3 regions of the Streptomyces sp. NPDC045021 genome follow, and region 3 is predicted to be linked to each of the others. Evidence: riboswitches for the same ligand, from Rfam matches in the RefSeq annotation. Region 3 holds a riboswitch; each other region holds the start of a gene.

Region 1 (6,217 bases), on a different contig from region 3:
AGGACCGCGGTGACGGCGGCGCGCGGCAGGTCCCAGCCGAGCGACGTGGCGAGGCAGTAGGCGACGAAACGGCCGAGGTTGTCGAGGACCGGATCGCCGCCGACGTAGGAGATCCCGGATGACAGGCCGCCGATGGTCACCCAGCCCTGCAGGTTCATGACCGTGCCGTAGAAGATCGACGAGACGATGCCGTAGCAGGCGAGCATCGCCAGTTCGCCGCGGCCGCGCAGGGTGTCCGGGCGCGGAAGAAGCCCCGCGCCCATCGCGACCCAGCCCATCGAGAGCATCTGGAACGGCATCCACGGTCCGACGCCACCGGTGAGCAGCGCGGACGCGAACATCGACACGGCCCCCAGCACGAAACCGAAACCCGGGCCCAACACCCGTCCCGACAGCACCATCAGGAAGAACATCGGCTCGATGCCGGCCGTACCGGCGCCCAGCGGGCGCAGTGCCGCCCCGACAGCGGCCAGCACCCCGAGCATGGCGATCGACTTGGCGTCCATCCCGCCGTCCGCGATCGTCGCGATGACCACCGCGATCAGCATCGGCAGCAGCGCGGCGAAGAGCCAGGGGGCGTCCTTGCTGTGCGCGAGGCCGGTGCCGGGGTCGGCGAGCAGCGGCCAGCCGAAGAGCGCGATGCCGATCGCGGAGATCAGCGCCAGCGCGACGACGGACCGCGGACCGAGCCGGATGGGACGTACCTGCGGGTCGGGGCGGAGCTTCGGCTCGGGAGGTGTCATGACGACTCCTCCAGGGCCGGTGCGACCTGCGGGACGGTCAGCCAGGGCAGCGGCGCGAGGATCTTGGAGACCTGCGGGGCGAAGGCGGGGGAGGAGACCACGACCTCGGCGGTGAGGCCGTCCGCGACGACCTCGCCGTCGGCCAGGATCACCACCCGGTGGGCGAGTTCGGCGGCCAGCTCGACATCGTGCGTGGCCAGCACGATCGCATGGCCGTCCGCCGCGAGCGCCCGCAGCTGTGCGATCAGCCGGCCCTTGGCGGCGTAGTCCAGGCCGCGGGTCGGCTCGTCGAGCAGCAGCAGCGGCGGCCGGGCGGCCAGCACGACGGACAGCGCCAGCGCCAGCCGCTGGCCCTCGGACAGATCGCGGGGATGGGTCGCGTCATGGACGCCCGGCAGGAGTTCGGTGACCAGCGCGCGGCAGGTGCCGGGCGCGGCGTGCGCGTCCCGGTCGGCGGCCTCGCACTCACCGGCCACGGTGTCCGCGTAGAGCAGATCCCTCGGCTCCTGCGGGACGAGGCCGACCTGCCGGATCAGCTCGCCCGGTCTCGTCCGGGACGGGACCAGGCCGCCGACCGTCACCGTGCCGGAAGAAGGGGCGTGCAGACCGACGAGGGTGGACAGCAGGGTGGACTTGCCCGCCCCGTTGCGGCCCATCAGGGCGACGGTCTCGCCGGGGCGGACCGCCAGCGACACCTGGCGCAGTGCCTCGGTCCTGCCGCGGCGGACGGAGAGCCGGTCGAGGGCCGCCACCGGTACGGCGGTGGGCGCGATCACGGGCGCGGCCGGGGGAGTACGGCCCGCCAGACGCTCACGCAGCGGTCCGGCCTTCCGCCGCGCGTCGCGTACGGACAGCGGCAGCGGCGACCAGCCCGCGAGGCGGCCCAGCGCCACCACCGGCGGGTGGACGGGTGAGATCGCCATGATGTCGGCTGGTGCGCCCTGCACCGGGGCGGCGCCGGGGGCGGGCAGCAGGATCACCTGGTCCGCGTACTGCACGACGCGCTCCAGCCGGTGCTCCGCCATCAGCACCGTGGTGCCCAGGTCGTGGACGAGCCGCTGGAGCACGGCGAGCACCTCCTCGGCGGCACCGGGGTCCAGGGCGGACGTCGGTTCGTCCAGCACCAGCACCTTGGGGTGGACGGTGAGCACCGAACCGATGGCGACGCGCTGCTGCTGGCCGCCGGAGAGCGTGGCGATCGGCCGGTCCCGCAGCTCGGCCAGGCCCAGCAGGTCGAGGGTCTCCTCGACGCGGCGGCGCATCGTGCCGGGTGCCAGGCCGAGCGACTCCATGCCGTAGGCGAGCTCGTCCTCGACGGTGTCGGTGACGAAGTGCGAGAGCGGATCCTGTCCCACCGTGCCGACGACATCGGCGAGTTCGCGCGGCTTGTGGGTACGGGTGTCGCAGCCCGCGACGGTGACCCGGCCGCGCAGGACCCCGCCCGTGAAGTGCGGCACCAGACCGGAGACCGCGCCCAGCAGAGTCGACTTACCGACTCCGGACGGCCCGACGAGCAGGCACAGTTCACCCTCGGGGACGGTGAGGTCCACTCCGGCGACGGCGGGCTCCGCGGCTCCGTCGTAGCGGACGGAGACCTGCTCGAAGCGGATCATGTGCGGTCCTCCTTCGAGTGCGGCCTCAGGATCGAGGTCGAGGCAGGGACGGTGGACGTCGGGGCAGCGATGCGGGGCGCGGCCGGGACGGGCCGCGGTCGGGCCGGGGGCGGTGCGACGAACGCGGGCAGCAGCCCGATCAGGATCGCGAGCGCGGGCCACAGGGGCAGCGTGGGCGCGGCGAGCGGGATCGTCGACGGGGCCAGCGCGAGCGGATCGTGCGAGGCGGCCCAGATCATCAGGGCCGCCACCGCGACCCCGGAGCCGGAGACCAGCCAGGCCCGCGCGCCCCACCGGTCGGGCCGGTAGCGGCTGCGGATCGAACGCCGGCCGCCGAGCCGCAGCCCCGCCAGCGCCGAGACCAGACCGAGCAGCAGCACCGGCACGCCGTACCCGGCGCCGGACGCGGACAGCAGCGCGTACGTCCCCGCGCACACCCCGAGCAGCCCGCCCAGCGTCAGCGCGGCCGTCGTCCTGCGTATCCCGGCCGGCACCTCGGCGGAGCGGCCGTACCCGCGGGCGTCCATCGCGGCGGCCAGCGCCACCGACCGCTCCAGCGCCCCTTCCAGGACGGGCAGCCCGACCTGGAGCAGCGCCCGCACCCCGCGGTCGTCACGCCCCCGCAGCCGGCGGGCGGCGCGCAGCCGCTGCACATCGGTGACGAGGTTCGGCGCGAAGGTCATCGCCACGACGACCGCGACACCCGCCTCGTACAGCGCGCCCGGCAGCGACTTGAGCAGCCGCGCCGGGTTGGCGAGCGCGTTCGCCGCGCCCACGCAGACCAGCAGCGTGGCCAGCTTCATGCCGTCGTAGAGCGCGAACAGCAGACCCTCCGCGGTCACCTTCCCGCCCAGCCTGACGCCCCGCGCCCAGTCGGGCAGCGGAACCTCGGGCAGCGTGAAGAGCGTGTGGGTCCCGGGGATCGGCGAGCCGAGCAGCACCGCGAAGGCCAACCGGATCGCGAGCACCACCAGGCCCAGCTTCAGGAACGCCCCGTACGACCGCGCCCACGGCGCGTCCGTGCGGCGGGCGGCCACCACGTAGCCCGCGACCGCGACCAGCAGCAGGAGCAGCAGCGGATTGGTGGTCCTGGACGCCGCCGTCGCCAGCCCCAGCGCCCACAGCCACCACGCCCCGGCGTGCAGCGCGGTCGACCGGGTGACGGTGGCGGCCCGGCGGCCGCCGGTCTCCCGTCGTGCCCCGGTGTTCATCCGCGCCGGCGGCGGGCCTGCCAGAGGGCCGCCCCGCCGAGGGCGAGGACGGCGGCGATACCCGCGAACACGCCGACCGAGGGGCCGCCGTCGTCACTTCCATCGCCGCCGGCGTCGCCCGACGCCTGAGGTGCGGGCGTCTTCGACGTCGATGTCGTACCCGTACCGCCGCCGGACGAGACGGGCTCGCCGCAGCCGGTCTTCGGGTAGCCGGCCACCGCGCACACCATGCCGGCGGAGTTGTAGCGCAGCGGTTTGGCGACGGCGGCCAGCGCGTCGGCGCCCGTCGCGTCACCCGGGACCTGGGCGCAGGCGGTACGGGGCGCGGGCGGCGCCGCGCCGCCGCCCGCGTCGGCGGCGGTGCCGAAGTCCAGGACGAGCGCGATGCGCTTGGTGCCGCCCTTGGGCGGGGTGCCCGCGCAGATCGCGGCGAACGTGGTGGCGCCGGGGACGTCACGCGGCTTCGACGCGTCCTGGGCCTCGGCGCCGGCCGCGAAGCGCCAACCCTCCATGGCCCCGTCGTCGGGCCGGTCCAGCGCGGGACCGGTCTGCGCGTACGTCCAGGTGTCGCCGGAACGCTGCCAGAACGACCAGTAGCGGTACGCGGTGGCCTGCGCGGGCAGGACGGAGACCGCGAGCAGCGCGCCGAGCGCCAGCAGGACGGCGAGTACCCGCAGCCGGGGGCGCGGCATCAGCCCTGCTTCTTCTTGCGGCCGCTGATGAGGAAGCCGACGCCGACGCTGGCGACGAAGAAGACGCCGACGATCCACCAGGTGGCGGCGGAGCCGGACTTGTCGTCCTTCTTGTCGGCCTTGTCGGAAGCCGACGGGCTCGCGCTCGCGGCGGCGGCCGGCTTCGGGCCGAGGTTGGTGAGCTGCTGGACGAGATCCGCGCCGCCTGCGCTCTTCGGGTCGTTGCCCGTCGCGTGCGCGGCGAGGACCAGCTGCGACAGGGCCGCGGGGTTGCCCTTCGACCAGACGGCGGAGTTCTTCGCGAGCCAGTCGTACGACGTCTTCGCGGTGTCGAGGTTGCCGCCGGAGGCCAGCGCGATCACGGCGTCGGCGGTGGTGCCGTAGTCCGGGGTCGGCTTGTCCGCGCCCGGGGTGACGGCGGTCAGGTGCGCGCCGCCCGCGGCTAGCTGGGTGGTCAGGTACGCGGCGCCGGCCGAGGCCGAACCGGCCGCGTCGAGCGTCTTGAAGGCGTCGGGAGAGGCGCAGTCCGGGGCCTTCGCGGCCACGTTCGCGGTCGGCGCGGTGATGACGAAGCCCGCGCCGCGGGCGCCGCGCACCGCGTCGGCGGTGGCCTTGGCGTTCACCGTGAGCTTGCCGTTCATCGGGTAGCCGAAGGCGCCGCGGTCGGCGGCCTTGGCGTCGCAGCCGAACTGGAAGGCCTTGAGGCTGTCCTGCGACGCCTTCACGTCCTGCTTGACGGCCGCCAGCGCGCCGATCACGACCCCGGTGGAGTCCGGGTCGGAGGCGCCGCCGGGGTTGTACGACCAGCCGCCGTCCTTGTTGCGCACCGACGCCAGCCAGTCGGTGGCCTTCTTCACGGCGGAGTCCTTGCCGCCCAGTGCGGTGAGCGCCTGCACGGCGATGCCCGTCGCGTTGGTGTCCTCCGTCTTGGGGTCGCAGACCTTCGCCGTGTCGGCCCGGTACGAGGGGAAGCCGCCGTCGGCGCACTGCTGTCCGGTGAGCCAGGCCACGGCGCTGTCGGCCGGCTTCACCCCGGCGGTGTCCAGCGCCAGCAGCGCGTACGACTGCCGCCACACCCCGTCGTACGTCGGGTCCCCGGTGCCGTAGAGACCGGACGGCAGCGGGGTGTCGGCGGAGGCCGCGGGCACCGCGGCCATACCGAGCACGGTGGCGGCGGCGAGCGCGGCAGCGCTGCGACGGAGGTTCATGAGGGGTTGATGCCTTTCGCTGAGCGGGTGCGTGGCCGGGCGCACCGCTGCGAGCCCGCGCGCTGCGCGGGGCACCGGGCTCCGGCTCCGTTACCTCGACGGTGCCGGTCACCGCGCTTGCCTGGACCGGGAGCCGCTCCCGTCCGCGCGGGTACTCCGACTCGCCGCCCCTGCCCTGGGGGACGGCTCACGGTTGCGGGTCAGTGCCGGATTCGCGCCGGCTTCCCCCGCTCGGACGTGGATGGAATTGTCCCGAACATCGTATGCCCTGCGGGTGGCGCTCCCGGTCCCGGCCCGCCCGCGCCCCGGCCGCCCGTTCCGTCAGACCGCCTGGTACGTGACCGGGTCGGAGCCGGGGACGGCCTCGGCGCGGCCGGCCTTCACCAGTCGCCGCAGATGGGCCTCGGCCTCGGAGACGGCGATGTTGCGGGAGCCGAACGGGATCTGCTCCCAGGGGCGGTTCCACTCCATGACCTCGGCGAGCTGCCAGGGCGTCCGCGGCGACTCGGTGATCAGCGCCCGCAGCCCGGCCAGCCGCTCCTCGTGGTGGTCGAGCAGCTCCCGCACCCGGCCCGCCGCGTCCTTGAACGCGTACTGGTGGGCGGGCAGCACCTCGTCGGGGTCGAGCCGGCCGATGCGCTCCAGGGAGGCGAGGTAGTCGCCGAGCGGATCGGTCTCGACCTCGTCGTCGGGGTCCTCGTACAGCCCGATGTGCGGGGAGATCCCCGGCAGCAGATGGTCGCCGGAGAA
Region 2 (6,217 bases), on a different contig from region 3:
ACCCTCACCGCCGGGGCGCGGGCCCTGGCGATCATCGCGCCGGAGGCCGTCTCCGTCCACCGCGACAGACCCGGCGGCAGCCCCCGTAACGTCTGGCCCGGCACGATCCGCGAGATCACCTCCGCCGGCAGCCGTCTGCGCCTCCTCGTCACCTCCGACCACGCGCCCGACCTCGTCGCCGAGATCACCCCCCAGGCCGCCGCCGAACTGGGCCTCACCGACGGCACGTCGGTCTGGACCAGCGTCAAGGCCACCGAGGTCACCCTCGTCACCCTCTGACGGACGGATAAACTGCGACGCCGTCCCCGTGGGCCGTTCCCACAAGGCCCAGGACCCCGCGGACACGGCAACGCGCATCACACCGACATACCGACATACCGACACGGCGGACCCGCCGGACGCGGCGAGGGAAGTGAACGGCGAAGGTGACACGACATGTGCTCATCCTGGGCGGCACCACTGAAGCGCGCCGTCTGGCGGCGGTGCTGGCCGCCGATCCCGCGCTGCGGGTGACCAGCTCGCTGGCAGGGCGGGTGGCCGAGCCGCGACTGCCCGCCGGCGAGGTGCGGATCGGCGGGTTCGGAGGGTCGGACGCGCTGGGCCGCTGGCTGGCCGAGCACGCCGTCGACGCGCTGATCGACGCCACCCATCCCTTCGCCGGCACCATCAGCTTCCACGCCGCGCAGGCGGCGGCCACCGCTGACGTTCCCCTGCTCGCACTGCGCCGTCCCGGCTGGGTGGCCGGCCGGGACGACCGCTGGCACCTCGCGGACTCCTTGGACGAGGCGGCCTCGATGCTCCCGGGACTGGGCCGGCGGATCTTCCTGACCACCGGCCGGACCGGACTGGCGGCCTTTGCCGGAACGACCGGTCTGTGGTTCCTGGTCCGCTCGGTCGATGCCCCGGAACCACCGCTGCCGGAGCGGGCGGAAATCCTGCTCGACCGGGGGCCCTTCACTCTCGAAGGCGAGGCGGAACTGCTGCGCCGCCACCGCATCGACGTCCTCGTCACCAAGGACAGCGGCGGACCGGCCACCGCGGCGAAACTCACCGCCGCCCGCGAGGCCGGTGTCCCGGTCGTCGTCGTACGCCGCCCGCCGGTGCCCGACGGGGTTCCCGTGGCCGCGACGCCCGAGGAGGCCGCCGCGTGGCTGCGCACCGTGCCGGTGTGACCGTCACGGCACCGGCGGCCGGGTCAGCGGCTCAGGCCCCGTCGTGGTCACCGGCGGGGGTCCGGCGCAGCAGATAGGTGTCCATGATCCAGCCCTTGCGCTCGCGGGCTTCGGCGCGCAGCGACTGGATACGGTCCGAGACGTCGGCCAGCCGTCCCGAGACGAGGATCTCGTCCGGTGTGCCCAGATAGGCGCCCCAGTAGATGGTGACGTCGGCACCGTCGTCCGGGAGGTGGGCGAAGGCCTGGTGCGCGTCGAGCATGACGACGACGTCGTCGGCTCCTTCGGGGAAGCCTGTGGACAGCTGCCTGCCGGTGGTGATCTGTACGGGCCGTGCGGGCCGGTTCAGCCCGGTGCGGTGTTTGGCGGCCAGCGCCGCGACGCTGCTGATGCCGGGGATCACCTCGTAGGCGAACTCGACCGTCCCGCGGCCGAGCACGTCCTCCAGGATGCCCAGGGTGCTGTCGTACAGGGCGGGGTCGCCCCACACCAGGAAGGCGCCGCACTGGTCGTCCGCCAGCTCCGAGACGATGAAGTGCTCGTAGATGTCGGCCCGGCGATGGCGCCAGTCACCGACGGCCGACGCGTAGACCGGGGACGGCGCCGTACGGTCCCGGTCCGGGTCCTGGGCCGACACCAGCCGGTGCGGGCGCGTCACATGCTGTTCGATGATGTCGTGGCGCAGTTGGACGAGATCCGACTTCTCCTCGCCCTTGTCCAGGACGAAGAACACGTCGACCTGATTGAGCGCCTTGACCGCCTGCAGCGTCAGATGGTCCGGGTCGCCCGCGCCGATACCGATGACAAAGATCTTCCTCACGGGATCGAGTCTGCACCATACGGTCGGGGCCCGACGCCGCCGGGGGCGGCCTGCGGGCGGCCGCCCCCGGCGGGCCGGGTGTCAGAACGCGGTCAGGGTGAAGACGACCTTGTCACCGGTCCTGATGCGGAACTGGCAGCCGCCCACGGGGCTCGGGGTGCCGTTGACGGAGATGTTCCAGTACTCGGTGGCGCCCGCGGTGTCGGCGGCGAACGAGCACGTACGGCGGGCTCTCCGACTCGCAGCGCGGAACGCTGCTCACGGTTGCAGGTCAGCGCCGGATTCCCACCGGCTTTCCCCTCCCGCGGACGCATGAGGTTGTCGGCCCCGCCGCCCGTCGGACGGCCGAGGCCGGTCGCATCGTACGACCCGCCGCGCCTCGCGCACACCCCTGTTCCCGTGCGTTCCAGGCAGCCGTGGGGCCGGGACGAGGCGGTGTCTCATCTCACCGTCCGGTAGATGAACAATGCTGACCCGACCGCGGTTTTGGCCATAAGCTGGAAGGTGCAGCTGGTTCGCCCTGTCCGCCAGACAGGCGCGTCGCAAGAGGGAACCCGGTGAGATTCCGGGACTGCCCCGCAGCGGTGAGTGGGAACGACCGCCGTCATACGCACTGGGACCCGAGTGGGGATCTGGGAAGCGACGGCCAGTAGGTGTCTCGTGTCCGTACGAGACGCGCCCGCGAGTCCGAAGACCTGCCACTGCCCGCGCGCCCCCAACGGCGCACGGTGATTCCGGTGACCTCGAGGGCGGGTCGGAGTACACATCAGGCGGGCACGTGCGGCGTTTCGGCGCTTCAGCGACGTGGTTCCCGTCCGGTCTGTGGTCCCTTCGCGCCGTCGACTCTCCCGGGGTCGTATGGGAAATACTCGCGAAGGAGAGTTCCATGACCAGCACTTCCTCCACCGCACGGTCCACCGTGCACGGCTACCCCCGGCAGGGCCGGAACCGGGAGCTGAAGAAGGCGATCGAGGGCTACTGGAAGCGCACCGTCAGCGCCGACGCCCTGCGGAACGCGGCCGCCGAACTGCGCCGCACCAACTGGCGCCGGCTCGCCGACGCCGGCATCCAGGAGGTCCCGACCGGCGACTTCTCGTACTACGACCATGTCCTGGACACGAGCGTCATGGTCGGCGCGATTCCCGCCCGGCACCGCGCCGCGGTCGGCGCCGACGCCCTGGACGGGTATTTCGCGATGGCCCGCGGCACGCAGGACGTCGCGCCGCTGGAGATGACCAAATGGTTCGACACCAACTACCACTACCTGGTGCCCGAACTGGGCCCGGACACCACCTTCAACGCCGACTCCACCAAGCAGGTCGCCGAACTGAAGGAAGCACTCGCGCTCGGCCTCACCGCGCGCCCGGTGCTCGTCGGTCCGATCACGTACCTCCTGCTGGCCAAGCCCGCGCCAGGCGTCGCGGCGGACTTCGAACCGCTGACGCTCCTCGACCGGCTGCTGCCCGTGTACACCGCGGTGCTCGCCGATCTGCTCGCCGCCGGAGCCGAGTGGGTGCAGCTCGACGAGCCGGCCCTGGTCCAGGACCGCACCCCGGCGGAACTCAACGCCGCCGCCCGCACCTACCGCGTGCTGGGCGGTCTCACCGACCGGCCGAAGCTGCTGGTCGCGTCCTACTTCGACCGGCTGGACGAGGCCCTGCCGATCCTGGCCAAGGCTCCCATCGACGGGCTCGCGCTGGACTTCACCGGCCCCGCCGCGGCCAACCTCGACGACCTCGCGGCCGTCGGCGGGCTGCCCGGCAAGCGCCTGCTGGCGGGCGTCGTCAACGGCCGCAACGTCTGGATCAACGACTACGAGAAGTCGCTGTCCGTCCTCGGCACGCTCCTCGGCCTCGCCGGACGCGTCGACGTGGCCTCCTCCTGCTCCCTGCTGCACGTCCCTCTGGACGCCACGGCGGAACGGGACATCGACCCGCAGATCGCCCGCTGGCTGGCCTTCGCCCGCCAGAAGACCGCCGAGATCGTCACCCTTGCGCGCGGACTCTCCCGGGGCACCGACACCATCGCGGCCGAACTCGCCGCCAACCGCGCCGACCTGGCCTCCCGGGCCGGCTCCGCCCTCACCAACGACCCGGCCGTCAGGACCCGGGCCGCGGCCGTCACCGACAGCGACGCCCGCCGCTCCCAGCCCTACGCGAAGCGGGCCGCCGCCCAGCGCGCCCACCTCGGACTGCCGCTGCTGCCGACGACCACGATCGGCTCGTTCCCGCAGACCACAGAACTGCGCACCGCGCGGGCCGATCTGCGGGCCGGGCGCATCGACACCGCCGCGTACGACGCCCGCATCGAGACCGAGATCCGCGAGGTGCTCTCCTTCCAGGAGAAGGCCGGCATCGACGTCCTGGTGCACGGTGAACCCGAACGCAACGACATGGTGCAGTACTTCGCCGAGCAGCTGACCGGCTATCTCGCCACCCAGCACGGCTGGGTCCAGTCCTACGGGACCCGCTACGTCCGGCCGCCGATCCTCGCCGGGGACATCTCCCGCCCCGAGCCGATGACGGTGCGCTGGACGCGGTTCGCCCAGTCGCTCACCGACCGCCCGGTCAAGGGCATGCTCACCGGGCCCGTCACCATGCTCGCGTGGTCCTTCGTCCGCGACGACCAGCCGCTCGGCGACACCGCCCGCCAGGTCGCGCTCGCCCTGCGCGACGAGGTCAACGACCTGGAGGCGGCGGGCAGTTCGGTGATCCAGGTGGACGAGCCCGCGCTGCGCGAGACGCTGCCGCTGCGCGCCGACGGCCATGCCGAGTACCTCGGCTGGGCGACCGAGGCGTTCCGCCTCACCGCCGGCGGAGTCCGTCCCGACACCCAGATCCACACCCACATGTGCTACGCGGAGTTCGGTGACATCTTCCGGGCCATCGACGATCTGGACGCCGATGTCATCAGCCTGGAGGCCGCCCGCTCCCACATGCAGGTCGCGGGCGAGCTGGCCGTCGCCGGCTATCCGCGCGAGGTCGGTCCCGGCGTCTACGACATCCATTCCCCAAGGATCCCCAGCGCGGCCGAGGCGGCGGCCCTGCTGCGCAAGGGCCTTGAGGCGATTCCCGCCGAGCGGCTGTGGGTCAATCCGGACTGCGGTCTGAAGACCCGCGGCTGGCCGGAGGTCAGGACCTCCCTGGAGAACCTCGTCACCGCCGCCCACGAGGTGCGGAGCACGCTGCCCACCGCGGCTTCCTGATCCGGCCGTGGCCGGGGCGGACACCCCAGGTGCCCGCCCCGGCCACGCAGGTCACGCCCACACACCTCATGACCACGCAGGGTCACGGCCACGCAGGCCACGACCGGCACGGGTTCATGACCGGCACGGGTTCATGACCGACCGTGAACGCCCGTCAGAGCGAGGAACTCGCTGCGGGAGCGCGGATCGTGGCGCAACAGGCCCAGCAGGGTGGAGGTGATCGTGCTGGAGCCGGTCGCCTGCACTCCCCGCAGGGTCATACAGGTGTGCTCCGCCTCGATGACGACGCCGACGCCCTTGGGATCGAGTTGGGTCTGCAGCCAGTCGGCGATCTGCTTGGTGAGGCGCTCCTGGACCTGCGGGCGGCAGGCGAAGTGCTCGACCACCCGCGCCAGTTTGGACAGGCCCAGGATCCGCTGCCCGGGGAGATAGCCGACGTGGGCGGTGCCGACGAACGGCAGGATGTGGTGTTCGCAGACCGACCGCACGGGGATGGAGCGGGCGAGGACGAGTTCGTCGTAGCCCTCGTCGTTCGGGAACGTGGTCAGGTCGAACGGCCGGGGGCTGAACATCTCCGCGTACGCGCGGGCCATCCGGCCGGGGGTGTCCCGCAGCGACTCTCCGGCGGTGGGTACGCCCAGCGCCCGCAGGAACTGGCCGGCGGCCTGTTCCGCGGCGGCCAGGTCCACACCGGCCGTCTCGCTCACCACATGCAGGGCGGCAGGCAGACGTACCGGTGCCTCCTGCCCGGCGTCGACGGTGAGCCCCATCGGCGCTGCGGGGCTGTGCTGGTGGTACGGCATCAGTTGCCTCCCGAACTCAGTGCGCTCAGCAGCACCAGGACGAGAGTGATCACGGCGAACAGGCCGTGTCCCAGAACGACCGCGATGGGGAAACTGCGCTCGGCCGGCCCGTCCTGACCCGCGGCGGCGGGTGCGGCGGGCGGGACCGTCCCAGGTGCCTCGGTGGCGGATCCCGCCGCGGCCCGCGCCCGGTACACGGGGATCCAGCGGGCGAACA
Region 3 (6,217 bases):
GACCTGGGCTGTCATCCGGATCTGGGTGCCGGGATCGAGGGCGCCGCGGTGCACGCGCTCCAGCCGCCGGGCCACCGTGGCCGGGGTCGTCCACAGCACCTCGCCGACCGCGGCGTGCACCCCGTCGCCGGAGAGCCCGTAGACGCCCTTGCGCAGGGAGGCCAGGGCCCGGGTCAGGGTGACCTGGCCCGCCGCGGTGGCGTGGACGGTGAGCCGCTCGTCCGGCTCCGGGCCGTCGACGGAGGGTCTGAGGGCGAGGTCGGACACGTACCGGCCGGCCGCCACAGCGACCGCCCCGGCACCGAGCACGGTGGTGGCGGTCAAGGCCGCCACGGTTCGTATACGCATCGGTTCCAGTGTCGGCGGGGTGGAGCGATGCGGCCAGTGGACGGCAGCGAGCAAGGCCGGACGGGAGGTGTCGGCCGGGCCGGACGGGAGGTGTCAGCCGGGCTGGCCGTAGCCGCGCAGCTGCTCGCCCGCCGCGTCCAGCTCGGCGTCCGAGAGCAGGGCGGGGGTCAGTCCGGGCACCGAGCGGGCGGCGAGCCAGACCTGGCACATCCACTCCAGCTGCGCCGTACGGTCGTACGCTTGTTCCAGTGTGTCGCCGTACACGAGCGTGCCGTGGTTGCGCATCAGGCAGCCGCTGCGGTCCCGCAGTGCCCGCAGTACCTGCGCGGCCAGCTCGTCCGTCCCGTAGGGGGCGTATCCGGCGACCCGGATCCGGCCGCCCATCGCGGCCGCCATGTAATGAACCGCCGGAAGTTCGTCCACCAGGGTCGAAACGGCCGTGGCGTGCACCGCGTGGGTGTGCACGACGGCCCGCGCGCCCGTGCCGCGGTAGACGGCCAGGTGCATCGGCAGCTCGCTGGTGGGGCGCAGCCGTCCGGAGACCTGTCGGCCGTCCAGATCGACGGCGACGGCGTCGACGGGGCCGAGCCGGTCGTACGGGACGCCGGTGGGGGTCACCAGCACCAGATCGCCCACCCGGACCGAGACATTGCCGGACGTACCGACCACCAGGCCGTCCGTGACCGTGCGCCGGGCCGTGGCGACCAGTTCCGACCAGGCTTTCTCCATGGCATCGCGCATCCGTCGATCCTTACAGGTTGGGCGTTGCCGCGTACTCGCGGGGCGCAGTACCGTCCCGCACACCACCGGCCGCACACCACGGCCGCACCCGGATTGCACACGGATTGCAGGGGCATCATGACCACCGTCAACGGCGGCATCTCCTTCTGGTACTCGCAGACCGGCATACCCGTGCCGCGCGAGCCACTGCCGGGGGACACGACCGCGGACGTCTGCATCGTCGGCGGCGGCTACACGGGCCTGTGGACCGCCTACTACCTGAAGAAGGCCGTGCCGTTCCTGCGGATCACGGTGCTGGAGCAGAAGTTCTGCGGCTACGGGGCGTCCGGGCGCAACGGCGGCTGGCTCTACAACGGCATCGCGGGCCGCGACCGGTACGCGAAGCTGCACGGCCACGACGCCGCGGTCGCGCTCCAGCACGCGATGAACGAGACGGTGGACGAGGTGGTGCGGATCGCCGCCGAGGAGGGCATCGACGCCGACATCGTCAAGGGTGGGGTGCTGGAGGTCGCGCACTCCCCCGCGCAGCTCGCCCGGCTGAAGGCGTTCCACGAGGCGGAGGTCGCCTTCGGCGAGAAGGACAGGCTGCTGCTGGGCGCGCGCGAGTCCGCGGAGCGGATACGGGTCGCCGGGACCTGTGGCGGCACCTGGACGCCGCACGGCGCTCGTATACATCCGGTGAAGCTTCTGCAGGGTCTGGCGAGGGTCGTCGAGTCGCTGGGCGTGGTGATCCACGAGTCCACCACGGTGACCGAGATCAAGCCGAAACACGCGATCACCCCGTACGGAACGGTCCGCGCCCCGTACGTACTGCGCTGCACGGAGGGCTTCACGGCCTCGCTCAAGGGTCAGAAGCGGTCCTGGCTGCCGATGAACTCCTCGATGATCGCGACCGAGCCGCTGCCGCAGCAGGTCTGGAACACCATCGGCTGGGAGGGCCGCGAGACCCTCGGCGACATGGCACACGCGTACATGTACGCGCAGCGCACGGCCGACGACCGGATCGCGCTGGGCGGGCGCGGGGTGCCGTACCGCTTCGGTTCACGGACGGACAACGACGGGCGCACGAAGGCGGCCACGGTCGAGGCGCTGCGCGAGATCCTCGTCCGCTTCTTCCCGGCCACCGCCGGGGTCGCGATCGAACATGCCTGGTCAGGGGTGCTGGGCGTGCCGCGCGACTGGTGCGCGAGCGTGGAACTGGACCGGGCCACCGGGCTCGGTTGGGCGGGCGGCTACGTCGGCAGCGGCGTCGCGACGGCGAACCTGGCGGCGCGGACGCTGCGCGATCTGGTGCAGCTGGATTCGGGTCAGGGCCACGGCACCGAACTGACCGCGCTGCCGTGGGTGGGCCACCGGGTGCGGCGCTGGGAACCGGAGCCGTTCCGCTGGCTCGGGGTGCACGGCATGTACGCGGCCTACCGCGGGGCGGACCGCCGCGAGCTGGCCGGCCGCAGCGGCGAAACGGACCGGGTGGCACGCGTCGCGGACCGGATCTCCGGACGGCACTGACCGGGCTTCCAACAGGCAGGACTGGCTTGAAGAATCGCCCCCCGCGACGCCGGCACCATGCGGCCGCCGTCAGTTAACCTTCCGTTCACCCAGGCTCCGTACGGTCGCCAGCGCCACTGTCCTATCAAACGATTGACTGGGTAAATGGAACACATCACGCTCCTGATCGGAATCGTGATCGTGACCGCTCTCGTGTTTGATTTCACGAACGGTTTCCACGACACCGCCAACGCGATGGCTACCACCATCTCCACCGGCGCACTCAAGCCCAAGACGGCGGTGGCCATGTCCGCCGTGCTGAACCTCGTCGGCGCCTTCCTGTCCGTGGAAGTCGCCAAGACCATCTCCGGCGGCATCATCGACGAGAGCGCCGGGATCCGGCCCGAAGTCATCTTCGCGGGCCTGGTCGGCGCCATCGTCTGGAACATGCTGACCTGGCTGGCGGGACTCCCCTCCAGCTCCTCCCACGCACTGTTCGGCGGCCTCATCGGCGCGACCCTGGTCTCCGTCGGCGCCCATGGCGTCAACGGCGACAAGGTCGTCATGAAGGTCCTGATCCCGGCGCTCGCCGCCCCGGTCGTCGCGGGCCTGGCGGCGATGCTCGCCACCCGGCTCACCTACCGGATCGGCCGCAACAGCGACCCGAAGGCGACCGCCAAGGGGTACCGGGCCGGGCAGATCGCCTCGGCCGGCCTGGTCTCGCTCGCGCACGGCACCAACGACGCGCAGAAGACCATGGGCGTCATCACCCTCGCGCTGATCACCGGCGGAGTCGTCGCCCCGCACGCCGACCCGCCGATGTGGGTCATCGTCTCGGCGGGCACCGCCATCGCGCTCGGCACCTACCTCGGCGGCTGGCGGATCATCCGCACCATGGGCAAGGGCCTCACCGACATCGAGGCGCCGCAGGGCTTCGCCGCCCAGACCGGCGCCGCGGCCACCATCCTGGCCTCCTCGCACCTCGGTTTCGCGCTCTCCACCACCCAGGTCTGCTCGGGCTCCGTGATGGGTTCCGGCGTCGGCCGCAAGGGCGCGGTGGTCCGCTGGAGCACCGCCGGCCGCATGGTCGCCGCCTGGGGCCTGACGCTGCCCGCCGCCGGCCTGGTGGCCGCCGGTGCCGCGCTGCTGGCCGACCAGGGCTCGTGGGGCATCACCGCGGTCGCCGTCCTGGCGCTCGTCGCCTGCACCGCGATCTGGCTCGCCTCGCGCCGCAAGCCCATCGACCACAGCAACGTCAACGAGCTGCCGGTCGAGCCGCAGGGCGCGGTCACCGCCGCCATCGCGGCCGTCTCCCCGCCGCCGGCGGGCCTCGTCGCCCCGCTCGCCGCGACCATTCCGGCTCCCGCGGCCGTCGTCACCCCCGCCGACGCCGCACCGGCCACGGCCTGATCCCGGCCCGGAAGGAATCAGCACCATGCAGATCGACTGGCAGGCCCTCGGTACCGTCCTCGGCGTCACCCTCGCGGTGACCATCGGGCTGGTGGGCGTCTTCACCCTCGGCATCGTCGGGCTCGCCAAGCGGGAGTCCGGCACGGACGGGGCCGCCGCGTCCAGCGGTGCCGCCGTCCTGACCCGGACCGGCGCCTACGCGTGCTTCGCGCTCTGCGCGGCGGCCGTCGCGTACGGCATCTTCCTGATCGTCGCCTGACCGACGACCGATCAACGCCTGATCGTCTTGCGACCACGGCGCGCCATCAGTGCAGGCCCGCATCCGCGACCCCGCGGGTGTGGGCCTTCGCACATCTTCCGTCGCAGGTCAACGGTGAGTTGACGGGGTTCGCGGCACGTGGTGGACTGCCCGATGCCATACGGCGGTAGGAGAGGAAGTCCGGTGTGAATCCGGCGCGGTCCCGCCACTGTCACCGGGGAGTGCACCCCAACCCGAACGTCACGGCCGAGCGATCGGCCGGAAGACCCGGGGTGCGCGGATCCGGGAGCCAGGAGACTCTCAACCGCCGGTCACGTCGAACCAGGGCGCGGACCCTGAGTGAGGACTCCTGCCATGCCCGGCCGCCGTCGTACCCCACCGGATCCCCAGGCCCTGTCCCGTCGAGGCGTGACGGCGGGCTGACGCCGTGCGAGCCGGACACGCCTTCGCGTGCGGCGCCGCTCTCGGCCACCTCGGCGACCTGATCGCGGGCGACCCCCGCCGCGGCCACCCGGTCGCCGCGTTCGGCCGCGCCGCGGCCGCCGCAGAACGCCGGCTGTGGCGCGACCACCGCGGCAACGGCGCGCTGTACACCCTGCTCTGCGCGGGCGGCGCGACCGCCGCCGCCGCGCTCGCCGCACGGGCCGTACGCTCCTCCCCCGCCGCCACCGTCGCCCTGACCGCGGCCGCCACCTGGTCGGTACTGGGCGGCACCTCGCTGGGCCGCGAGGCGCTGGCCGTCGCCTCGGCGCTGGAGGCGGGCGACCTCGAAGTGGCCCGCGAGCGGCTGCCGAACCTGTGCGGCCGCGACCCGCACTCCCTGGACGCCCAACAGATCGCGCGGGCCGTCGTGGAGTCCGTGGCGGAGAACACCTCGGACGCCGTCGTGGGCGCCCTGGTGTGGGGCGCGCTCGGCGGCGTGCCGGGGCTCGTCGGCTTCCGCGCCGTCAACACCCTGGACGCGATGGCCGGCCACAAGTCGCCGCGCTACCGCCGGTTCGGCTGGGCCTCCGCCCGCCTCGACGACGTCGTCGGCTGGCCGGGCGCCCGGCTGACCGCCGTCCTGGCCGCGCTCGCGGGCCCCGACCCGCGCGGTGCCGTGCGCGTCTGGCGCGGCGACGCCGCCGGCCACCCCAGCCCCAACGCGGGCCCCGTCGAAGCCTCCTTCGCGGGCGCGCTGGGCGTCCGGCTCGGCGGCACGCTCGCCTACGCCGGCCGCGTCGAGCACCGCGCCGTGCTGGGCGCCGGCAACCGTCCGCCCGAGGTCACCGACATCGCCCGCGCCGTACGGCTCTCCCGCCGCGTCGGCCTGCTGACGCTGGCGGTCTGCGTCGGCGGACGGCTGGCCGTCACGGCGCTGTCGGCATCCACCGAGGAAGGAACCCGATGAGCAGTACGCGCGGCACAGGCCGTACCGGCGGAGGGCTGCTGGTTGCCGGGACCACGTCCGACGCGGGCAAGAGCGTCGTCACGGCGGGCATCTGCCGGTGGCTGGTCCGGCAGGGCGTGAAGGTCGCCCCGTTCAAGGCGCAGAACATGTCGCTCAACTCGTTCGTGACGCGCGAGGGCGCGGAGATCGGGCGGGCGCAGGCCATGCAGGCCCAGGCGGCCCGCGTCGAGCCGACCGCGTTGATGAACCCGGTGCTGCTCAAGCCCGGCAGCGACAGCAGCAGCCAGGTGGTGCTGCTCGGCAAGCCGGTGGGAGAGATGAGCGCCCGCGGGTATCACGGGGGGTCCGGGGGGTCGTCCCCCGGGAAAACACCGTACGGCGGGAAACAGTCCACACTGCTCCCCGTCGTCGTGGAGTGCCTGGCCGAACTGCGGGGCACGTATGACGCGGTGATCTGTGAAGGGGCGGGCAGTCCGGCCGAGATCAACCTGCGGCACAACGACATCGTGAACATGGGCCTGGCCCGCGCGGCGCGCCTGCCGGTCGTGGTGGTCGGGGACATCGACCGGGGCGGCGTCTTC

What was found. Region 3 has a riboswitch for cobalamin ahead of AC07DC_RS25775 (cobalamin biosynthesis protein). Riboswitches for the same ligand answer to the same signal wherever they lie in the genome.
Region 1: another riboswitch for cobalamin. It lies ahead of AC07DC_RS33300 (prenyltransferase/squalene oxidase repeat-containing protein); the one in region 3 lies ahead of AC07DC_RS25775 (cobalamin biosynthesis protein).
Region 2: another riboswitch for cobalamin. It lies ahead of metE (5-methyltetrahydropteroyltriglutamate--homocysteine S-methyltransferase); the one in region 3 lies ahead of AC07DC_RS25775 (cobalamin biosynthesis protein).

What each region holds. Positions count from the first base shown of each region.
Region 1 covers NZ_JBWKIQ010000014.1:15,689-21,905, forward strand. Annotated here, with positions in the region: gene AC07DC_RS33280 (ECF transporter S component) at 1-743, opposite strand, end outside; gene AC07DC_RS33285 (ABC transporter ATP-binding protein) at 740-2,356, opposite strand; gene AC07DC_RS33290 (CbiQ family ECF transporter T component) at 2,353-3,591, opposite strand; gene AC07DC_RS33295 (SCO2322 family protein) at 3,564-4,259, opposite strand; gene AC07DC_RS33300 (prenyltransferase/squalene oxidase repeat-containing protein) at 4,259-5,467, opposite strand; cobalamin riboswitch at 5,597-5,723, opposite strand; gene AC07DC_RS33305 (MBL fold metallo-hydrolase) at 5,789-6,217, opposite strand, start outside.
Region 2 covers NZ_JBWKIQ010000007.1:341,026-347,242, forward strand. Annotated here, with positions in the region: gene AC07DC_RS23010 (ABC transporter permease) at 1-279, shown strand, start outside; gene AC07DC_RS23015 (cobalt-precorrin-6A reductase) at 426-1,172, shown strand; gene cobF (precorrin-6A synthase (deacetylating)) at 1,204-1,992, opposite strand; partial or broken gene AC07DC_RS23025 (DUF4430 domain-containing protein) at 2,074-2,184, opposite strand; cobalamin riboswitch at 2,504-2,693, shown strand; gene metE (5-methyltetrahydropteroyltriglutamate--homocysteine S-methyltransferase) at 2,879-5,197, shown strand; gene folE (GTP cyclohydrolase I FolE) at 5,329-5,967, opposite strand; gene AC07DC_RS23040 (hypothetical protein) at 6,000-6,217, opposite strand, start outside.
Region 3 covers NZ_JBWKIQ010000009.1:58,936-65,152, forward strand. Annotated here, with positions in the region: gene AC07DC_RS25750 (alpha/beta hydrolase family protein) at 1-348, opposite strand, end outside; gene AC07DC_RS25755 (class II aldolase/adducin family protein) at 442-1,089, opposite strand; gene AC07DC_RS25760 (NAD(P)/FAD-dependent oxidoreductase) at 1,207-2,598, shown strand; gene AC07DC_RS25765 (inorganic phosphate transporter) at 2,743-3,987, shown strand; gene AC07DC_RS25770 (hypothetical protein) at 4,013-4,246, shown strand; cobalamin riboswitch at 4,372-4,566, shown strand; gene AC07DC_RS25775 (cobalamin biosynthesis protein) at 4,674-5,636, shown strand; gene AC07DC_RS25780 (cobyric acid synthase) at 5,633-6,217, shown strand, end outside.